2 regions of the Aminobacter sp. NyZ550 genome follow, and region 2 is predicted to be linked to the other one. Evidence: predicted binding sites of a transcription regulator. Region 2 holds the regulator's gene; the other holds the start of a gene.

Region 1 (3,407 bases), 110 kb from region 2:
CGCCGTTGGAGGCTTCCTTCGCCGGACTGTCGGCGATCATGGCTTCGGCGGTGATCAGCAGGGCGGCGACCGAGCCGGCATCCTGCAGGGCCGTGCGAACGACCTTGGCGGGATCGACGATGCCGGCCTTGATCATGTCGACATAGGCTTCTGTCTGCGCATTGAAGCCCAGATTGGCATCCTTGCTTTCCATCAGCTTGCCGACGACGACGGAGCCTTCGACGCCGGCGTTGTCGGCGATCTGCCGGATCGGCGCCTCGAGCGCCTTCAGCACGATCGAAATGCCGGCGGTGACGTCGGCGTTCGCTCCGGTGAGCGTCTCAAGCGCTGCCTTGGCCCGCAGCAGGGCCACGCCGCCACCGGCGACGATGCCTTCTTCGACGGCAGCACGCGTGGCGTTCAGCGCATCATCGATGCGATCCTTCTTTTCCTTGACCTCGGTTTCGGTCGCTCCGCCGACGCGGATGACGGCGACCCCACCAGCGAGCTTCGCCAGGCGTTCCTGCAGCTTCTCCTTGTCGTAGTCGGAGGTGCTTTCCTCGATCTGCATCTTCAGCTGTGCGATCCGGGCTGCAATACCGTCCTTGCCGCCGGAGCCGTCGATGATGGTTGTCGTGTCCTTGTCGATGAGCACGCGCTTGGCCCGGCCGAGCATCTCGATGGTGACGTTCTCGAGCTTGATGCCGAGATCCTCCGAGATCATCTGGCCGGCGGTCAGGACAGCAATGTCTTCCAGCATCGACTTGCGGCGATCGCCGAAGCCAGGTGCCTTGACGGCGGCGACCTTCAGGCCGCCACGCAGCTTGTTGACGACGAGCGTGGCCAAGGCCTCGCCTTCGACGTCTTCGGAGATGATGAGCAGCGGCCTGCCGCTCTGCACCACCGCTTCGAGGATTGGCAGCAGGGCCTGCAGATTGCCGAGTTTCTTCTCGTGGATGAGGATGTAGGGGTCTTCCAGTTCGGCACGCATCTTGTCGGCATTGGTGACGAAGTAGGGGCTGAGGTAACCGCGGTCGAACTGCATGCCTTCGACGACGTCGAGTTCTGTCTCGGCGGTCTTTGCTTCCTCTACGGTGATGACGCCCTCATTGCCGACCTTGTCCATGGCCTTGGCGATCATAGCGCCGACAGAGGTATCGCCATTGGCGGCGATGGTGCCGACCTGGGCGATCTCGTCCGAAGACTTGACCTTCTTGGCGCGCGCATGGATGTCCTTGACCACGGCAGCCACGGCAAGATCGATGCCGCGCTTGAGGTCCATCGGGTTCATGCCGGCGGCCACCAGCTTGGCGCCTTCGCGGAGGATGGATGCAGCCAGCACGGTTGCCGTCGTTGTGCCATCACCGGCGAGGTCGTTGGTCTTCGAGGCCACTTCCCGCACCATCTGCGCGCCCATGTTCTCGAACTTGTCGGATAGCTCAATCTCCTTGGCGACGGTGACGCCGTCCTTGGTGATGCGCGGCGCGCCATAAGCGCGGTCGATGATGACGTTGCGGCCTTTAGGGCCGAGCGTCACCTTGACGGCGTTGTTGAGCAGCTCGACGCCACGCAACATGCGGTCGCGGGCATCGGTCGAGAATTTGATTTCCTTGGCAGGCATGATTTTCGTCCAGTTCGTTCTTGAGGTCGCAAAGCCGGATCAGGCGGCTTTCTTGGCGGCTTCGCTCGTGTCGACGATGCCCATGATGTCGGCCTCCTTGATGATCAGGAGATCCGCGCCGTCGATCTTGACCTCCGTGCCCGACCATTTGCCGAACAGCACTGTGTCGCCGGCCTTGACGTCGAGCGGGATCAGATTGCCGCTTTCGTCGCGGGTGCCCGGGCCAACGGCAAGGACTTCGCCCTGCTGGGGCTTTTCCTTGGCATTGTCGGGGATGATGATGCCGCCCTTGGATTTGATATCGCCTTCGGCGCGCCGAATGACGACGCGGTCGTGAAGTGGTCGGAATTTCATGAATGTTCTTTCTGCAGCCGGCGCATAGGGGACCGCATGTCCTATATACGCCCTTTGGCACTCGAATGACAGGAGTGCCAAAAATTATTCGCTATGCACGAGAGTATTCAAAAATAACAGGCGCCAGGGGGCGGATTAAAATTATGATTCAGTGCAAATAGGCTGGGAATTTGAATTCCAGGTCGAGAAACCCTATTTAAGGTGCAGTGGAATTTTTATTTTCCGCGCACGAAGAGGATTTCAGATATTGGATGTAGCCATGGAAAATTTTCTGGAAAAAGCGCAGTCCCGTTCGATCGAGGCACAGAAGAAGGCAGCAGAGCGCAACAGCGCCATGGCTGATTATCAGTCAGAAGCAAAGGCTCGGGCCATCAAGACGGCAAAGTTGCGGGAATTGCGCTTGGCCAAGGACGAGGCTGACCGCGCTGCCGAGGCCCTGAAACCCGTAGAAGCCAAGAAGAAGCGCGTGGCGCGCGCCGCAAAGTAGCAAGCGCATCACCTGACTGCCAATCCTGCCTGGAGCGTCAGCCCATGTGTACGCACCTGGGCGTCGTGCTTTCCGAAAAACGACTCCGATTTTCGGGCCGATGCGCGGGGCAGGATGCCAGTCGGTCGATGTACGATCAAGAATGCCGGCCTTGCTGTCAGCTAGCCTATTGTTTTGTAGAACATCCCTCCCCATATGAAGGCTCATCGGCACTCCGCCGGGAGCGAAACGCTCATCGAGATACGATGGTGGGTTTTGCCGCGGAATGCTGCATTTGCCCTGATTGACAGCTGGCCGACCACGAATGTACCGGCGGCATGCAAGTTTCAGGAGCCAGAGGGAAGCGGGCCTATGCCCGCTTTTTTCTTTTCTGGAGAGCTTTTGCCAAAAGCAGCTTCTGCCCGCGTCAGGCGGCTGGCCTGGCGTCGGCTTGAGGCAGCAGCCGGAACAGCGACCGGGCAATTCCCCCGACCTTCCCCTGGTCGACCTGCGCCGTGTCGTTGGGCAGCAGCGTCGTCACCTTGTCGACGCCGAGATCTTTCAGCTGGAACGGCGTGCCATGGCCAAATTCGAGATGTCCGCGGCCGATGATGCCGATCACCAGCGGCGAGCTGTCGGCCGTCCGCGCTTTGGCGATGTTGCAGGCAAACGCCCGATCCCAGGTCTGCTGCGCCCGGACGAAACGGTCGAACTCCGGCGCCTCGGGCGCTTTCACCTTGCGCGCCGGCGAGCCGCCGCCGGTGGTATCGAACAGATATTGCCGATAGGCCGGCGTCGCGTTTGCCGAGGGCGTGAGACCGTCACGCTCGTCGACAGGAACGGCGTCCCAGCCTTCCTTGCCGACCCGCGTCACCAGTTCGCGGTAGCAATTGAGCGCCAGCATCGGCACGCCAAACTCGCGGCAGAAATGGAAGATCGGAAGGTAGAGCTCGGCCGGGAACCCCCAGACCTTGCCCCATTCGGCAG
Region 2 (3,407 bases):
CAAGCCACGGCGCACGGTGCGCAGGCTGGCCAAGAAGGTCCGCGACGACCTCGGCGGAACCGTGGCGGAAACTGAAGCCGACTAGCTGTTTGCCCCGCTGGCATCGCCGGCCCGGCTCATGTTACGTCCTGTGCGTCATGACGCAAAAGACCGACACCCTGCTCGACCGTCTCGGCCGCTGGCTCGCCTCCCGGCTGCAGGTCGAATCCTCCGGCTACGAGCCTTACACACCTTCCGACCCGGACACGCTGCGGCGAACGCTGGAGCCCGGCGACATCCTTCTGATCGAAGGCAACCAGCGCATTTCGGCCGTCATCAAGTATCTGACGCAGTCGACCTGGTCGCATTCTGCACTCTATATCGGCGACGCGCTGCCAGAGCCGACGGACGGATCGGAGCGGCCGCGGCTGATCGAGGTCAATCTCGGAGAAGGCTGCGTTGCCGTGCCGCTGTCGAAATACCGCACCTACAACACCCGCATCTGCCGGGCCAACGGCCTGTCACCGGAGGATCGCGACCATGTCGTGAGGTTCATGGTGCAAAGGCTCGGGCTGAAATACGACCTCAAGAACATCACCGACATGCTGCGCTACTTCATTCCGCGGCCGCCGGTGCCCGTGCGCTGGCGCCGCCGCATGCTGGCCTTCGGTTCCGGCGACCCGACACGCGCCATCTGCTCGACGATGATCGCGCAGGCCTATGGTGAGATCCGCTATCCAATCCTGCCCGAGATCACCCGCGCCCCCGGCCGCGCTTCGGCGCAGTCGACCTACATGCGCCAGGAGATCATGCACATCCGCCACCACTCGCTCTACACGCCGCGCGACTTCGACCTGTCGCCCTATTTCCGCATCGTCAAACCAACGCTGGAATATGGCTTCGACTACCGGCAGGTGACATGGAGCGAGCAGGACAAGGCCAGCAAAGGGGCGTGATCGCCCGACTGCTCATTCTTCCTGTTCGGAAAAATCGTCATCGAGGCGCTTTTCGAGGTCGACGAGGTCCTTGGGCAGCGGCAGGCCCTGGGCGCGCAACTCGGAGAGCTTCTCGCGCAGCTGTTCCTGCAACTCGTGTGAATCCTCGGGCTGGTTGACCATTTCCTGGAGCAGCACGGCTATCTGGGCCTTGATCTGTTCGAGTGCCATGGTCCGGTTCTCCGCAGTTTCAGCTCACCTCAGCATGCGCGAAATCAGCTGCGCCGTATAGTCGACCATCGGCACGATGCGGGCATAATTGAGCCGGGTCGGTCCGATGACGCCGAGCGCGCCGACCACGCGAGCGTCCTTGTCGCGATAGGGCGCGACGACCAGCGACGAGCCGGACAGCGAAAACAGCCGGTTTTCCGAGCCGATGAAGATGCGCACGCCCGAGCCTTCCTCGGCGAGGTCGAGCAACTGGATCAGCCCGTCCTGGGTTTCCATGTCCTCGAACAGGTGCTTGAGCAGTTCGATGTCGGCCTGGGCGGTGACGTTTTCGAGCAGATTGGCGCGGCCGCGCACGATCAGGCGCGCCGGCAGGCCGCTCTCGGCGCCGGCCCAGACGGCGAGACCCTTTTCGACGAGGTCCTGCGACAGCGTGTCGAGGGCTGCCTTGGTCTCGTCCTTGATACGGGCGATCTCCAGCCGGGCCTCGGCAAGGGTACGGCCTCGAATATGGGCATTCAGGAAGTTCGACGCTTCGTGCAGTTGCGAAACGGTGACGCCGAGCGGCAGCTCGACGACACGGTTCTCGACATCGCCATTCTGCGACACCAGCACGGCGAGCGCCTTGGTCGGTTCGAGCTGGATGAACTCGATGTGCTTGAGCGCGACCTCGTTCTTGGCGGCGAGGACGAGGCCTGCGCCGCGCGACATGCCCGACAGCATCTGGCTCGCCTCGGTCAGCATGTGCTCCAGCGTGGCGCCCTCGCCCGAAGCCTTGACCTGCGCCTCGATCGTCCGGCGTTCGTCGTCAGGCAGATCGCCAAGCTCCATGAAGGCGTCGACGAAGAACCTGAGCCCCTTTTGCGTCGGCAGGCGGCCGGCGGAGATGTGCGGCGCGTAGACGAGGCCGAGCTGCTCGAGATCGCTCATCACGTTGCGGACGGTCGCCGGCGACAGCGACGACGGCAGCATGCGCGACAGGTTACGCGAGCCCACGGGCTCGCCATCCCTGAGATAGGAATCGACGATGCGCCGGAAGATGTCACGCGACCGCATATCGAGCGATTGCAGCGTGGGATCGGGTACCGCTTTGGTCATCTGCTTCATGGTCTCCGTCCAAAATGATATAGACCGCATGGCCGCGAACACAACAGCTCCAGCCACGGAACCGGTTTTCCTTTGCGCTGGTCCGGCCATGGGGCTACAAGCCGGCAACAATTTCCGATTTCGCCATAGAAAGTAGCCGTATGCGCCCCTCCAAACGCCAGTTCGACGAAATGCGCGCCATCTCCTTCGAGCGCAACATCTCCAAGCACGCCGAAGGCTCGTGCCTAGTCAAGTTCGGCGACACCCATGTGCTGTGCACGGCGAGCCTTGAAGAGAAGGTGCCGGGCTGGATGCGCAACACCGGCAAGGGCTGGGTGACGGCCGAGTACGGCATGCTGCCGCGCTCGACCGGCGAACGCATGCGCCGCGAAGCCTCTTCCGGCAAGCAGGGCGGCCGCACGCTGGAAATCCAGCGCCTGATCGGCCGCTCGCTGCGGGCCGTGGTAGACATGCAGGCGCTCGGCGAGCGCCAGATCACCGTCGACTGCGACGTCATCCAGGCCGATGGCGGCACCCGCACGGCCTCGATCACCGGCGCGTGGATCGCGCTGTACGATTGCCTGCGCTGGATGGAAGCGCGCCAGATGGTCAGCATCGACAAGGTGCTGAAGGACCATGTCGCGGCGATCTCCTGCGGTATCCATGATGGGCAGCCGGTCATCGACCTCGACTATCTCGAGGATTCCTCGGCCGGCACCGACGCCAATTTCGTCATGACCGGCAAGGGCGGCATCGTCGAGATCCAGGGCACCGCCGAAGGTACGCCGTTCTCGGAGGAAGAGTTCCTGCAGCTGATGGGCCTCGCCCGCAAGGGCATTGCGCGTCTGGTCGACCTGCAGAAGATGGCGGTGGGCTGAGGCTCTCGCCATGCAGCCCTCGGCGATCCTCGAATCCGCGCTCTATGTCACCGACCTCGATGCCGCAGAAAACTTCTACGGCGAGGTGATGGGACTGGAGCGGATCGCCAAGGTGCCGGGGCGGCATGTGTTCTTCCGCTGCGGCCAGGGCGTGCTTCTGCTCTTTTACGCCGAGGCGACGCGGCAGCCACCGAAGCCCGATGCCAGGCTGCCGGTGCCGCCGCATGGTACGTCAGGCCCGGGGCATCTGTGCTTTGCCGGCACGGCCGAAGAAGTCGAGGACTGGAAGACGCGGCTCGAA

What was found. The regulator HrcA, encoded in region 2, represses chaperone genes, less so after heat shock. The targets are predictions, from matches to a motif close to GTTAGCACTCNCNNNNNGNGAGTGCTAAC.
Region 1: N7E70_RS00995 (co-chaperone GroES) is a predicted target of HrcA. The motif match lies at 2,008-2,036, and genes of this name have one in related genera.

The regions. Positions count from the first base shown of each region.
Region 1 is NZ_CP114190.1:203,933-207,339, reverse strand. Features, by position in the region: gene groL (chaperonin GroEL) at 1-1,600, opposite strand, end outside; gene N7E70_RS00995 (co-chaperone GroES) at 1,640-1,954, opposite strand; gene N7E70_RS00990 (hypothetical protein) at 2,214-2,441, shown strand; gene N7E70_RS00985 (ChaN family lipoprotein) at 2,848-3,407, opposite strand, start outside.
Region 2 is NZ_CP114190.1:89,724-93,130, forward strand. Features, by position in the region: gene N7E70_RS00450 (CHAD domain-containing protein) at 1-85, shown strand, start outside; gene N7E70_RS00455 (YiiX/YebB-like N1pC/P60 family cysteine hydrolase) at 138-935, shown strand; gene N7E70_RS00460 (hypothetical protein) at 948-1,145, opposite strand; gene hrcA (heat-inducible transcriptional repressor HrcA) at 1,170-2,240, opposite strand; gene rph (ribonuclease PH) at 2,390-3,106, shown strand; gene N7E70_RS00475 (VOC family protein) at 3,117-3,407, shown strand, end outside.